DNA from 2 places in the Polaromonas sp. CG_9.11 genome. Region 2 is predicted to be linked to the other one. Evidence: predicted binding sites of a transcription regulator. Region 2 holds the regulator's gene; the other holds the start of a gene.
What was found. The regulator HrcA, encoded in region 2, represses chaperone genes, less so after heat shock. The targets are predictions, from matches to a motif close to TTAGCACTCNNNNNNNNNGAGTGCTAA.

Region 1 (7,237 bases), 140 kb from region 2:
CCGAACTGATGCCCGCGCCGATTTACTACGCGCACCGCCTGGTCGAGCGCCAGTCCCAGTTGCGCAAGGACGGCCGCCTGCCGTTTTTGCGGCCCGATGCCAAGAGCCAGGTGACGATGCGCTACGTCGATGGCAAGCCGCACAGCATCGACACCGTGGTGCTGTCAACCCAGCACAGCCCCGACCAGAGCGAGACACCGTACAAGATGAAGGCCTCGTTCATCGAAGCCGTGATTGAAGAGATCATCAAGCCGGTGCTGCCTAAGGAGTGGCTGCAAAATACCCGCTACCTGATCAACCCGACCGGCCGCTTTGTCATCGGCGGACCGCAGGGCGACTGCGGTCTGACCGGGCGCAAGATCATCGTCGACACCTATGGCGGCGCCTGCCCGCACGGCGGCGGCGCCTTCAGCGGCAAGGACCCGAGCAAGGTGGACCGTTCGGCGGCCTACGCAGCGCGCTATGTGGCCAAGAACATCGTGGCCTCCGGCCTGGCCCGGCAATGCCAGATTCAGGTGGCTTACGCGATTGGTGTCGCCAAGCCGATGAATGTGACGGTTTATACCGAAGGTACCGGCGTCATCCCGGACAGCCAGATCGCAGAACTGATCAACGCGCATTTCGATCTGCGCCCGAACGGCATCATCCAGATGCTGGACCTGCTGCGGCCGATCTATGAAAAGACCTCCGCCTACGGTCACTTTGGCCGCGACGAGCCTGAATTCACTTGGGAGCGCACCGACAAGGCAGCAATTTTGCGCAACGCCGCCGGCCTGTAAAGCCATTCCTTTGGCCGGGACCTGCAAGGGCAGGCCGAAGGGGCACAGCACGTCGATGGCTCGCTGTGCGCGGTGAGCGATCAGAAAAACGATGCTTTGTTGCGCCTGTTGTCAAGGCCACGCTCGGGCTGCGACCAAGTCAGGGCGACAAGACGCGTCAGACGCTGGCGCTATCCCCGGGTGTAAGGCGAATCCGGAATGAACTTGCTTTTGGTCCCCTGAAGTTCGGGTGCAGGTTCTGCATCGGGCTGAGGAACAGGAACGGTCTTGTTGGTTCCCTCAAAACCAAAATCCTTGCCTCGACGCTTGGGGCCGGAGTCAGGTGCGGGGTTGGCCTTTTGCGCCCCTTGTGGGCCATGGGGATCTGGTGAATCAGGCGTTTTTTCCATGTCTGGTGCTCTCTCAGGTAATGAAAGGGCTGCTTTCCTTGCGCGTCAGCGGCAGGCTGTCGGCTGCTGGGGACCGCGCCATGGTGAGACTCCTTTCGACCGTAAATGGCCAGCGGCTGGGCAACCTGCCCGCGGCGGGAATTTCGCTGCGCAACTGAAAATTTCTAACCGCGATGGGTGTACTGGAATCGCGAAAGCTTGAACTATCTTTTGGCATTGTGATTTCTTGATCGCAGTCAACAGAAATTCACTTTAAGGCTGCCTTTGCAGCTTGCGCATCGGACCCAGAGGAAATACATGTAGGACATGAAGCAAGTTTTGCTCGTCCATTCCCTAGAATTCTGTAACCCTGTCCAGCATCTGCCAACTCACTGCCCGCAAACAACAGCGCTTACGCCCGAGTATTTGAGCTGCACAGAATCCGGTGCATATTCAATGTGCACGCCTTCGGCATCGGCCAGCGCCTGCACATCAGACCATTGCAGGCAACGATAGGTCGGCATGCGGTTGCCCAGGACGAGCAGTTCATTCGACGCATCAGCCTCTACCGTGATGCGCAACCGGGTGTCGCCTGCTTCACCCTCCACGCCAATCACCACGCCAGCCGGTTTCTCGAAGGTATCGGTCAGGGCGATCAGGCTCGCGGTGAACACACTGCGAAGCATGCCCTTGGGCAGCTTGGCAACGGCCCCTGTCGCTTGGTTGTCCAGGGAGAACCCGCGAAAGGAAAGCTCGGTCGCCATGAGGCCCAGCGATTCCTCGACCGCGCTGTTTACCGCGATCAGTTCGTTGTCTTTGGGCGCCAGCCAGGTCATCAGGTTCAGGGACGTGGCCGCGGCTTCCCGCGACAAGGTGCCGAGCGCCTGGGTGTTCTTGGCCAGTTGGGCCATGTCAGGAACTGCAGCCTTGATCCGCCTGTCCAGCATGGCCGACATCATGCCGATCGGCTGAAGCGTCCCGGCGAGGTTGTGGCGGATGGCCGGCAACAGCCGGCGCATGAGTGCGTAGCGGGCTGCCTCGGCAAGGCGCTCTTTCAGATGAGGAATTTCGCTGGACATAAAGGAGAAGCAGAAAGTGTCGATAAATCATGAGTCAGGGATGCGCGTGTGCAGCAATGCCAAACGCAAATCGTCCGGCAAAGGCGCATCGGCGGCAACCGGTAGCGGTCGAATAATAGCAGTGGCCGGTGGAATGCCTGCCGGGCCGATCACAGGCCGACACATCAATTAATCACGCCGCTCTTGAAAACCGGCATGAATGCCCCTATTATTAGCACTCGATGGTATGGAGTGCTAACAACATCACACACCGCCCAATCGACAGGCAGTCGCTTTTTCAGCAGCTGCGCTTGAATTCCAAAAACCATTGTTAAAAAACAAGGAGCTTTTCATGAATCTTCGTCCTTTGCATGACCGCGTGATTGTCAAACGCGTGGAAAACGAAACCAAAACCGCCTCCGGCATCGTGATTCCGGACAGCGCTGCTGAAAAGCCAGATCAAGGCGAAGTGCTGGCCGTCGGTCCAGGCAAGAAGAACGACAAGGGCGAACTCGGCGCCATGGCCGTCAAGGTCGGCGACCGCGTGCTGTTCGGCAAGTACAGCGGCCAGACGGTCAAGGTTGACGGTGACGAACTGCTGGTCATGAAAGAAGAAGACCTGTTTGCAGTGGTCGAGAAGTAATTTTCACTCTCTCCAATATTGCTACTTATTTAATAGCTGCTTATGCAAGCAGAACGCGCGCAAGCAGGCTATTTCATTGATAAATTTTAAGGAATCCGAATCATGGCAGCAAAAGACGTAATTTTCGGCGGCGAAGCCCGCGCACGCATGGTCGAGGGTGTCAACATCCTGGCCAATGCCGTCAAGGTAACCCTGGGCCCCAAGGGCCGCAATGTGGTGCTGGAGCGCTCGTTCGGCGCCCCTACGGTGACCAAGGACGGTGTGTCCGTGGCCAAGGAAATCGAACTGAAAGACAAGCTGCAGAACATGGGCGCGCAGATGGTCAAGGAAGTCGCTTCCAAGACCTCCGACATCGCGGGCGACGGCACCACCACCGCCACCGTGCTGGCCCAGGCCATCGTGCATGAAGGCATGAAGTACGTGGCCGCCGGCATGAACCCGATGGATTTGAAGCGCGGCATCGACAAGGCAGTTTCTGCCCTGGTCGAAGAGCTGAAAAAGGCTTCCAAGGCTACCACCACCTCCAAGGAAATCGCCCAGGTCGGCTCGATCTCTGCCAACTCCGACGAAACCATTGGCAAGATCATTGCCGATGCGATGGACAAGGTCGGCAAGGAAGGCGTCATCACCGTTGAAGACGGCAAGTCACTCGACAGCGAACTCGACGTCGTCGAAGGCATGCAGTTTGACCGTGGCTACCTGAGCCCTTACTTCATCAACAATCCGGAAAAGCAGTCTGCACTGCTGGACAACCCGTTTGTTCTGCTCTACGACAAGAAGATCAGCAACATCCGTGACCTGCTGCCTACCCTGGAACAAGTCGCCAAGGCGGGCCGTCCGCTGTTGATCATTGCCGAAGAAGTCGAGGGCGAAGCCCTGGCAACCTTGGTCGTGAACACGCTGCGCGGCATCCTGAAGGTGGTGGCTGTCAAGGCCCCTGGTTTCGGCGACCGCCGCAAGGCCATGCTGGAAGACATCGCTGTGCTGACCGGCGGCAAGGTGATTGCTGAAGAAGTCGGCATGTCGCTCGAAAAAGTGACGCTGGCCGACCTCGGCCAGGCCAAGCGCATCGAAGTGGGCAAGGAAAACACCATCATCATCGACGGCGCCGGCGAAGCGGGCGACATCGAAGCCCGCGTCAAGCAGGTTCGCGTCCAGATCGAAGAAGCCACCAGCGACTACGACCGTGAAAAACTGCAAGAGCGCGTGGCCAAGCTGGCCGGCGGTGTTGCCGTGATCAAGGTTGGCGCGGCCACCGAAGTCGAGATGAAGGAAAAGAAAGCCCGCGTTGAAGACGCACTGCATGCAACCCGCGCTGCCGTCGAAGAAGGCATCGTGGCCGGCGGCGGCGTGGCATTGCTGCGCGCCAAGCAGACCGCTGGCGTCATCAAGGGTGACAACGCTGACCAGGACGCCGGCATCAAGCTGGTGATGCGCGCGATTGAAGCGCCGCTGCGCGAAATCGTTTACAACGCAGGCGGCGAAGCCTCTGTGGTGGTGAACGCCGTGCTGGCCGGCACCGGCAACTACGGCTTCAACGCCGCCAACGACACCTACGGCGACATGATCGAAATGGGCATTCTGGACCCCACGAAAGTGACCCGCACGGCCCTGCAGAACGCTGCGTCCGTCGCATCGCTGATGCTGACGACCGAAGCCATGATCTGCGAGTCCGCCAAGGACGACGCACCTGCAGGCGGCGGCATGGGCGGCGGCATGGGCGGCATGGGCGGCATGGGCGACATGGGCATGTAAGCTGACTTGGCCGGGAAGCAACCGCTTCGCAGTGCTTGTTTTCCGGCAATTGGCAATGCCCGGGCCATTCAATTGGCCGACACAAAAAAACCCGCAGCGTGCAAGCGCTGCGGGTTTTTTCATGGGCTGCTTGTTCCATTTCCATGGCTGCAGGCAAAGCGCTACAAGCCTAATTTTTCCGTCAACTGACCCGGCAGTCGCTCTGGCACTTCGCAGTGAACCGTCTGCCATCCCAGCGCATCCGCCGCCTGCACATTGGCCAGGCTGTCGTCAATGAACAGGGTGTCGGCGTCCGCAAGGCGGTAGCGCGACACCAGCAACCTGAAAATTGCCGGGTCCGGCTTGCCGAGCTTCACATCGCTTGAGAAGATTCCGCCGTCAAACCACTGCAGAAAACCGTGACGCCGTTCCAGCGCCCGGGCAAAGGGCTCGGGCATGTTGGACAAAAAATAAAGCTGGATGCCGCCCTGGCTGTCGCGGCGGTCGCGCAAGCCGGCCAGCAGGTCGACATTGCAGTCAATGGGCATTAGCTGCTCGCCAATCGGCGCCAAGGCGTTGCGAAGCCTGGCCTCGCACAATCCAAGCCGCAGGGCGGTGCGGGAAACCACCTGTTCAAGCGCCACCGTGCCACTGTCAAAACCGCGCCAGTCGGCATGGTCAAACACGGCACGGGCCAGTTTTTTTGCCTGCGCGGGCGTGGCGCCCAGGTCGGGAAAGTGTTGCGCCATCAGCTGCGCTGGCTGCCAGTCGAACAGCACCGCGCCGAAATCAAACACAATGTTCATGCCGGATCGGGCCGCAGCTTTCGCAGCAGGCCGGCGGTCGAGCCATCGAGCCCCGAAACATCGCCACTGCACAGGCGCGGCTCGATGTCTCGGGCCAAGACCTTGCCCAGCTCGACGCCCCATTGGTCAAAGCTGTTGATGCCCCAGATGGCGCCGCTGACAAACACGCGGTGCTCCTGCAGCGCAATCAGCGCACCCAGGCTGGCGGGCGTGAGCCGCTCCAGCAGCAAGAAGGTGCTGGGCCGGTTGCCGGGAAAATCCCGGTGGCCGCCGGCATCAGGCTTGCCGTGCATCAGCGCCTGTGCCTGCGCCAACACGTTGGCCAGCAGCTTGTCGTGGTGGCCGGGCAAATCATCCGACGCATGCGCCGCTTGTTTGATCGCCACGAATTCGACCGGAACCACCGATGTGCCCTGGTGCAGCATTTGAAAGTAGGCATGCTGTCCGTTGGTGCCGGGCTCGCCCCAGAGCACCGGCGAGGTGTCAAACGGCAAGGGCTGGCCGTCCTGGTCCACGCGCTTGCCGTTGCTTTCCATTTCCAGTTGCTGCAAATACGCCGGCCAGCGGCACAAGGCGCTGCTGTAGGGCGCAATGCTGCGGCTGGAAAAGCCGTGAAAGTTGCGGTACCAGACATCGAGCAGGCCCAGCCGCACCGGCAGGTTGTGCGCCAGTTCTGCCGTGCGAAAGTGTCCATCCATCGCATGCGCACCGGCCAGAAACTCGCGAAAGCCCGCCGCGCCAATCGCAATGGCAAGGGGCAATCCAATCGCCGACCACAGCGAATAACGCCCGCCCACCCAGTCCCAGAAACCGAAGGTGGTGGTGACGCCGAAGTCGTTCGCCGCTGCCACATTGGTCGTCAGCGCCGCGAAATGACGGGCAATGTCCCGCCCGCCCTGCGCTTCAAACCAGGCCTTGGCAGAATGCGCATTGGTCATGGTTTCGGTGGTGGTGAAGGTCTTGGACGCCACCAGGAACAGCGTGCTGGCGGGTTTGAGCTGCCTCAGGACGCCGGCCAGTTCATCGCCGTCAATGTTCGACACAAAGTGAATCCGCTTGCCGGACGCGGCGAATTCACCGAGCGCCAGCACTGCCATCTGCGGCCCCAAGTCCGAGCCGCCAATGCCGATGTTGACGATGTCGGTGATCGCTTCGTCGGCGCGCACCTGCTCCGCATAGGCCAGCATGGCGTTCAGGGTCACTTCCACCTCAGCCTGTGCGTCTGCTATTTTATTAATAGCTGCTTGTGCAGGTATGTATTGCGTGGAAGGCGGATTTCGCAATAAAAAGTGCATCACGGCACGGTTTTCGGTGCGGTTGATGCGTTCCCCGGCGAACATCGCGTCGCGCTGGGGCTCCAGCCCGCACTGCCGCGCCAGCGCCAGCAGCAGCGCCTGGCTGTCGGCGTCGATCAGGTTCTTGGACAGGTCGGCAAACACATGCGGCGCTTCCTGGCTGAAGGCTTCGAAGCGGTGGGGGTCGTGCGCGAACGCGTCGCGCAGGTCGAAATTTTGGCCGCTGGCTTCAAAACAGGTCTTGAGCTCTCCCCAGGCTGGGGTCTGGTCGCAACGCACTGGTTTCATCACGGTCTCCTGGTGTTCAGACAGCCTGCATCAACTGCTCAAGCTTGACCGCGTCCACGGCAAAGGCGCGAATCCCTTCGGCGAGCTTTTCCGTGGCCATGGCGTCTTCATTGAGCGCATAGCGAAAACGCGCTTCGTCAAAGTCCACCACCTGCAGGTCAAGCGAATCGGCGGCACTCGCATCCAGTGCGCGCTGCAATGGCGCGTCACTGGCAGCCAGCTGGGCAAGCAACTCGGGGCTGATGGTCAGCAAATCGCAACCGGCC
Region 2 (7,237 bases):
GTTCGCGAACGAAATCGTGCATTGGCAGCAAGGCCATGGACGCAACAGCCTGCCCTGGCAGAACACGTGCGATCCCTACCGGGTCTGGCTGTCGGAAATCATGCTGCAGCAAACCCAGGTGGTCACGGTGCTGGCCTATTACGACCGGTTTTTGCAGCGCTTTCCCCGTGTGGGCGATCTGGCTGCCGCTTCCGATGACGAGGTGATGTCCTTGTGGAGCGGGCTGGGGTATTACAGCCGCGCGCGCAACCTGCATCGCTGTGCGCAGCAGGTGATGGCGCTGCACCACGGGCAATTTCCAGCGACTGCCGAGCAATTGCAGACCTTGCCAGGCATCGGCCGCTCGACCGCCGCTGCCATCGCTTCATTCTGCTTCGGGGAACGGGTTGCCATTCTGGACGGGAACGTGAAGCGGGTGCTCACGCGGGTGCTGGGTTTTTCCGGCGATCTGGCGCAGGGCGCCCAGGAGCGCGCGCTCTGGAGCCTGGCCACCGAGCTGCTGCCGCATGACGACCTGGCACAAGCCATGCCGCGCTACACCCAGGGGCTGATGGACCTGGGCGCCACCATTTGCACCGGCCGCCAGCCAAAGTGCCTGCTGTGTCCGGTGCAGGCGCTGTGCCGTGGGCGGGCGCAAGGAAACCCCGAAAAATACCCGGTCAAGACCCGCAAGCTCAAGCGTAGCGCCCAGTCGATCAGCCTGTTGTGGGCGCAACGGCCCGACGGGTCGGTGTGGCTTGAAAAGCGTCCCGCCACCGGCATCTGGGGCGGGCTTTACTGCCTGCCGGTGTTTGAAAGCGATGACGCCTTCAAGTCGCTTCTGCCGCAAAGCCTTGAGGGCCGTATCGAGGCCCTGCCGGCCTTTGTCCATGTCTTGACGCACAAGGATCTGTATTTGTCGCCGTGGATTGCAGGCTTCCAGGCCGATCAGCCCATGCCTGGATCGATGGTGTCTGAAACCCGTCCGGCCGCCTGGTTCAGTCCCGAAGCGTGGCCAGCTCTGGGTCTGCCCGCACCCATCCGCAAGCTGCTGGCGCAGGATGCCGCCGACCCAGCGGATGGAGCGGCCACGATTTAGCCCGAAAGTGAATTTTTAAGATAAAAAAGGCCTCTGGCGCAATACTGGTATGCACAAGTAGCTATGAATAAAATAGCAAAAAGCGCTCAAGCCACTTTGAGCACCGCAAGCGCCTTGAGACAAGGGCCGAGGGATATTGCGCCCGTGTTGAGCCGGGCTGATCAGCCCGCTTCAAGCTCGCGGTGCCGTTTCAGCGTCGGCCAATCCTTGCCAAAGGCCGCTGCCAGTGCCTCCACCAGATAAACCGAACGGTGCTGGCCGCCCGTGCAACCCACCGCCACCGTGACGTAACTCCGGTGGTCGCGCGCCAGGGCCTGCAGCCAGTGACTGAGGAATTGCTCGATATGCCGGAACATGTCGTCCACCTCCGTGTGCGCCTTCAGGAAGTCTGCAACCGCCTCGTCAAGCCCGGTCTGGTTCCGCAGCCCTGCCTCGTAGTGGGGATTGGGGAGCATGCGCACGTCAAACACGTAATCGGCATCAAGCGGCACGCCGCGCTTGAACGCAAACGACTCAAAAACCAGTGTCAGCTGACGGCCTGGCTGCCGAAGCAGCGATTTCACGTAGCCCTGCAACTGTGCCGACCGGATCATGCTGGTGTCAATCACATGCGCCTGCTCGCGCATTTCACCCAGCAGCTTGCGTTCAAGTTCGATCGCGTCGACCAGCGCCCGGTGCTGGTCGGTGGCGTCGATTCTTGACAGCGGATGCAGGCGCCTGGTTTCTGAAAATCGCCGGACCAAGGTGTCGGTATTGGCATCAAGGAAGAGCGACTGCACTTGCACCCCCTGAGCCTTCAATTCCTTGAGCTGCTGTGGCACCAGCGGCAGCGACGTGGCGCTCCTGACATCCATGGCGATGGCCAGCTTTGGGGCGTTGTGCGGCCGTTTCAGGGCAACAAAAGGTGACAGCAGTTCTGGTGGAAGATTGTCCACACAGTAGTAACCGGCATCCTCAAGGGCATGGAGCGCGACCGACTTGCCCGAGCCCGACATGCCAGTGATAAGAATCATTTCCATCACGTCAACCTTCCGGCTCGTGACAAGCGCTGTCCGGTCTTGGAACGGTCATGGCTGCGGGGTGAATTCGGGTAAATCAGAAGACAGGTGTTCATGCTCCTGATGGTATCAAGCAGGCTGGCTAAATCCCCTCTTCAGGGGATTGATCCAGCATTTCAGTGGCATGCGCAAGGGTGGCACCCGAAAGGCGTTCCCCGCCCAGCATTCGCGCAATTTCGGTCACGCGCAACTTGCCGGTCACATGCTCAACGGTGCTCAGCGTGCTGCCTTGCTCCGAGCGTTTGGACACCACGAGATGCTGGTTGGCAAAGGCGGCCACCTGCGCCAAATGCGTTACCGCCATCACCTGCCGGTCCTGGCCAAGTTGCCGCATCAGCCGGCCAACAGTTTGCGCGACTGTGCCGCCCACCCCAGAATCCACCTCGTCAAAAACAAGGGTCTGGGCCTGTCCCAACTGGCTGGTGGTGACGGCAATGGCCAGCGCGATGCGGGACAACTCGCCGCCCGAAGCCACCTTGGCCACCGGCCTGGGCGTGCTGCCGCCATGGCCGGCGACCAGAAACTCGGCCTGCTCCAGCCCGTGCTGCGCCGGTTGTTCGGCTGGCGCAAGCACCACTTCAAACCTGCCGCCCTGCATGCCCAGACCTTGCATGGCCTGGGTGATGGCGCTGGCCAGCAAGGGCGCCGCCTGGCTTCGCAGGCGCGACACCTGGCCGGCCTCTTTCATGTACCCGGCTTTGGCCTGGTTCTCGTTGCATTCAAGCTGAACCAGGTCGGCGGCCTCGTCCAGTGCGCGCAGCTCAGCCTTCCACGATGCCAGCAGTTCAGGCAGTTCGGCAGGCGCCCGCTTGTAACGGCGTGCCAGGCTGATCCATTGCGCCAGGCGTTCGTCCAGCTCGGCCAGCCGCAGGGGGTCGAGTTCGGCGTCCCGGGCATAGGCTCGCAATGAATGCACGGTGTCGTCCATTTGCGCCAGGGCCGTGTGCAAGACTGCGGCCAGTTCCTTGAATTCCGGCTCTATTTGGGCCTGGTTTTCCAGGGCCTGAATGGCGCGGCTCAGCAGCGTCAGGGCATTGTCATCAGCCTCTCGCAAGGCGTCGACCGCTGTTTGCACGGCATCGCGCAAATCCTGCATGTTTGACAACCGCCCATGCTGGGCGTTGAGTTCTTCCCATTCATCCTCGACAGGCGCCAGTTTGCCCAGTTCCCCAATCTGCCATGCCAGCCGTTCGCGGTCACGCTCCAGGCTCTCCCGGGCATCGTTTGCCTGGGCGAGGATTTTTAGTGCCATGCGCCATTCCTGCCAGCGCAACGAGAGCAGTTCGGTTGAAACGCCTGCATACGAGTCCAGCAGGCCGCGAACGGCGTCGGGGCGCGTGAGGCTTTGCCAGGCGTGCTGGCCATGAATGTCCACCAGCTGACTGCCGATATCCTTGAGCTGGGTAACAGTGACTGCGCTGCCGTTGATCCATGCCCGGCTCTTGCCCTGCGCGTCCACCGTGCGGCGCAGCAGCAGGGTGTCGCCGGACTCCATGCCGGCCTGCTCCAGCCACGGTGCCAGCCGGGCAGGGCTGTCGAATTCGGCACTGATCTCGCAGCGCGCCGCGCCCTCGCGCACCACGCCGGCATCGGAACGCGCGCCCAGCACCAGTTGCAGTGCGCCAACCAGTATCGACTTGCCGGCGCCGGTTTCGCCAGTCAGCGCAGTGAATCCGTCCATCAGGTCAAGATCAAGTTCGCGCACGATCACGAAATCCCGCAGGGCAATGCTTTTAATGCTCATATCTCGGTGCAGGCCAATGGAGGGCGGCAGCGCTCAGGCTACAACGCCTTCGTTCCAGTGAAGCTTCTTGCGCAGCGTGTCGAAATAACTCCAGCCCTTGGGGTGCAAAAAACGCATCTGGAACTCCGAACGCCTGACAATGATCCGGTCGCCATGCAGCAAGCTGGCCAGCGACTGCATGTCAAAGCTGGCGCTTGCATCCCGGCCTGCTACCAGTTCAATGGCAACTTCTCCCGAGTCTGAAAGCACGATTGGCCGATTTGACAAGGTATGCGGGGCAATGGGCACCAGTACCCAGCCACCAATCGAAGGATGCAGCAATGGACCGCCCGCTGAAAGTGCGTAGGCCGTTGAACCCGTGGGCGATGCAATGATCAGGCCGTCGGCCCGCTGGTTGGCCACAAATCGGCCATCGACTTCGACACGCAACTCGACCATGCCAGAGGTCGCCCCTCGATTGACCACGACGTCATTCATCGCCGTGGCGCTGAAAACGCAATGGCCATCGCGCATGACCTTGGCCTCCATCATCCAGCGCCGGTCTTCCTCGAATTCTCCGCGCAGCATGGGTGTCAGGGTATTTTGGTAATCCTCAAAGGCAATGTCGGTGATGAAGCCCAGCCGTCCCTGGTTGATGCCGACCACAGGCACGCCAAACTGGGCCAGCAGGCGCCCGATACCCAGCATGGTGCCGTCACCACCTACCACCAGGGCCAGGTCGCACTGCGCGCCAATTCCGGCCGCATCGAGCGTGGCGAACTGGTTCAGACCGGTATTGCGCGCCGTGTCCTCCTCGAGCGCCACGTCGCAACCCTGCGAGTCCAGGAAATGCGCAATGTCTTCCAGGGCAGAGCGGGAGCCTTGGGCCTGGTACTTGCCGATCAGTGCGACATGGCGGAATTGCGACTTCATTTTCAAATTACATCACAACCTGCCGAGCAAGCTTCGTAGAATGTCCTCATGCTTGATAGTCGCGCCCGTTTGTTGTTGAAAGCGCTGGTTGAGCGCTATATTGCCGACGGCCAACCGGTCGGCTCGCGCACGCTTTCCAAGGCTTCCGGACTGGAGCTTTCCCCCGCCACGATCCGCAACGTGATGAGCGACCTAGAGGATCTCGGCCTGATCGTCAGCCCGCACACGTCTGCCGGACGCATTCCGACAGCGCGGGGCTATCGCCTGTTTGTCGACACCATGCTGACCACACAGCGCGACCCGCTGACGGTGGCCAGCCAGATGGCACGCATTGCGCCGGACCAGCCGCTCAAGGTCATCAGCAATGCCGCGCACATGCTGTCGAGCCTGTCGCAATTCGTCGGCGTGGTGATGGCGCCGCGCCGGACGTCGGTGTTCAGGCATATCGAGTTCTTACGCCTGTCCGAAAAGCGCTTCCTGGTGATCATCGTGTCACCCGATGGCGATGTGCAGAACCGCGTCATCTTCACCGAAACTGACTACAGCGCCTCGCAATTGATCGAAGCTTCAAATTTTCTCAATTCTCACTATGCCGGCATGGCGATCGAAGAAGTGCGTGAGCGCCTGAAGAATGAAGTGGACGCACTCAGGGGAGAAATCGCGTCCCTGATGCAGGAAGCGGTCGTGGTCAGTTCCGAAGCCATCGAGTCGCGTGACGAAGTGGTTGTTTCAGGCGAGCGCAACCTGCTGGCGGTCAGCGATTTTTCTGGCGACATGGACAACCTTCGCAAGCTGTTTGATCTGTTCGAGCAGAAGGCACAACTGATGCGCCTGCTCGATGTCTCCAGCCGCGCCGAGGGTGTGCGAATCTACATAGGCGGCGAAAGTCAGGTGATTCCGTACCAGGAACTGTCGGTGGTCACGGCACCTTACGAGGTCGATGGTCAGGTTGTCGGAACGCTTGGGGTGATCGGTCCAATGCGCATGCCCTACGAAAAGATGATCCAGATTGTCGACATCACATCCAAACTGGTCAGCACGGCGCTCAGCCACAGCAAATAGAGCCATTACAATCTGCCAGTGGAGGGGGCGTTAGCTCAGTTGGTTAGAGCAGAGGACTCATAATCCTTTGGTCCACGGTTCAAGTCCGTGACGCCCTACCACGCTACATATGGAAATCCTGCTATTAAAAGTATAGCGTTGTTTTTTTGTTTTTGATGCCGCAACCGCTGATTTACGGTCAATATGCTTTTTGTGTGGGACTCCATACTGGCAACTGCAGTTCAATAAACATGCCCCAGCAGCGACAGTCGCTGGCGGCGCAAAATCCTGGCAATCTGCGCTACCGTGCCTTGCTGAGGTAAGCCGATTCAACGCGGTTAATCATCGACCAATGGCTTGCCGGGCAAGCCTCTGCCAGGCCGCAATAATTGATCATGGATTCAAACATTGCCTTATACAAAATTCCAGAGTCGGTGCTGGTCATCATTTACACATCTCGACTCGATGTACTGCTGATCGAACGCGCTGACCATCCGGGTTTCTGGCAGAGCGTTACTGGTTCAAAAGACACTTCAGACGAGCCGTTGCTGGAAACAGCGCGCCGTGAGCTTGAAGAAGAAACCGGCATTGTTGCCGCGCCGGACCAAATGCGAAACTGGGGTCTTTCGAACGTGTACGACATTTATCCGGCCTGGCGCCATCGTTATGCCCCCGGCGTTACGCGCAATACCGAGCATGTCTTCAGTCTGTACCTGCCTGAAAGCTGTGCCGTCAGGCTGAGTCCCCGTGAACATACGGCTTCGCAATGGCTGGCGCATCAGAAGGCTGCGGAAAAATGCTTTTCCCCATCCAATGCAGAGGCGATCTTGCTTCTGCCAAGGTTCAAGGAGTCAGTCGATTAATGGGCGTGGCAGCGTCAGCAAGTTTGCTGTTCTCATAAGAATTTAAAGCTTTTCTCATAACTTCTCTTGTCCACTGATGGCAGATTCCACCCAATCCGAAACATTCCAACTGCTTCAAGGGGGGCAGGCATTGTTTCCCGCGCTTGTACAAGCCTTCGACGATGCTGCCCGATGGATACAGCTTGAAACCTATATTTTTGATATTCATGGGGCCGGGGCTTTGGTGGCCGATGCTCTGGTCCGGGCGGCCAAACGCGGTGTGACAGTTCAGGTGCTGGTGGATGCAGTCGGTACCGGGCCATTGCCAGTTGACTGGCAGAAAAATTTTTCCAGTTCAGGTGTTCAGTGGTGTGCGTATTCGCCGGTGGGCTCAAGCTTGGGATTTTTGGTGCCTGAACGCTGGCGCAGACTGCACCGCAAGCTGTGCGTGGTGGACGAGCGGATAGTTTTTTGCGGCGGCATCAACGTGCTGGACGATTTCTACGATCCCACCTACGGAAAACTGGAGGCGCCGCGCTTTGATTTTGCAGTGATCCTAACC

Region 1: a site for HrcA is predicted at 2,438-2,464, ahead of groES (co-chaperone GroES). Genes of this name have one in related genera too.

What each region holds. Positions count from the first base shown of each region.
Region 1 covers NZ_JADOVE010000008.1:137,227-144,463, forward strand. Annotated here, with positions in the region: gene metK (methionine adenosyltransferase) at 1-779, shown strand, start outside; gene IWX85_RS08930 (hypothetical protein) at 950-1,168, opposite strand; gene IWX85_RS08935 (hypothetical protein) at 1,537-2,226, opposite strand; gene groES (co-chaperone GroES) at 2,558-2,848, shown strand; gene groL (chaperonin GroEL) at 2,951-4,603, shown strand; gene IWX85_RS08950 (HAD family hydrolase) at 4,765-5,388, opposite strand; gene pgi (glucose-6-phosphate isomerase) at 5,385-6,971, opposite strand; gene tal (transaldolase) at 6,988-7,237, opposite strand, start outside.
Region 2 covers NZ_JADOVE010000008.1:968-8,204, reverse strand. Annotated here, with positions in the region: gene mutY (A/G-specific adenine glycosylase) at 1-1,078, shown strand, start outside; gene rapZ (RNase adapter RapZ) at 1,240-2,097, opposite strand; gene recN (DNA repair protein RecN) at 2,219-3,880, opposite strand; gene IWX85_RS08250 (NAD kinase) at 3,914-4,792, opposite strand; gene hrcA (heat-inducible transcriptional repressor HrcA) at 4,841-5,854, shown strand; tRNA gene IWX85_RS08240 (tRNA-Ile) at 5,879-5,955, shown strand; gene nudB (dihydroneopterin triphosphate diphosphatase) at 6,229-6,696, shown strand; gene IWX85_RS20385 (hypothetical protein) at 6,677-6,904, opposite strand; gene clsB (cardiolipin synthase ClsB) at 6,827-7,237, shown strand, end outside.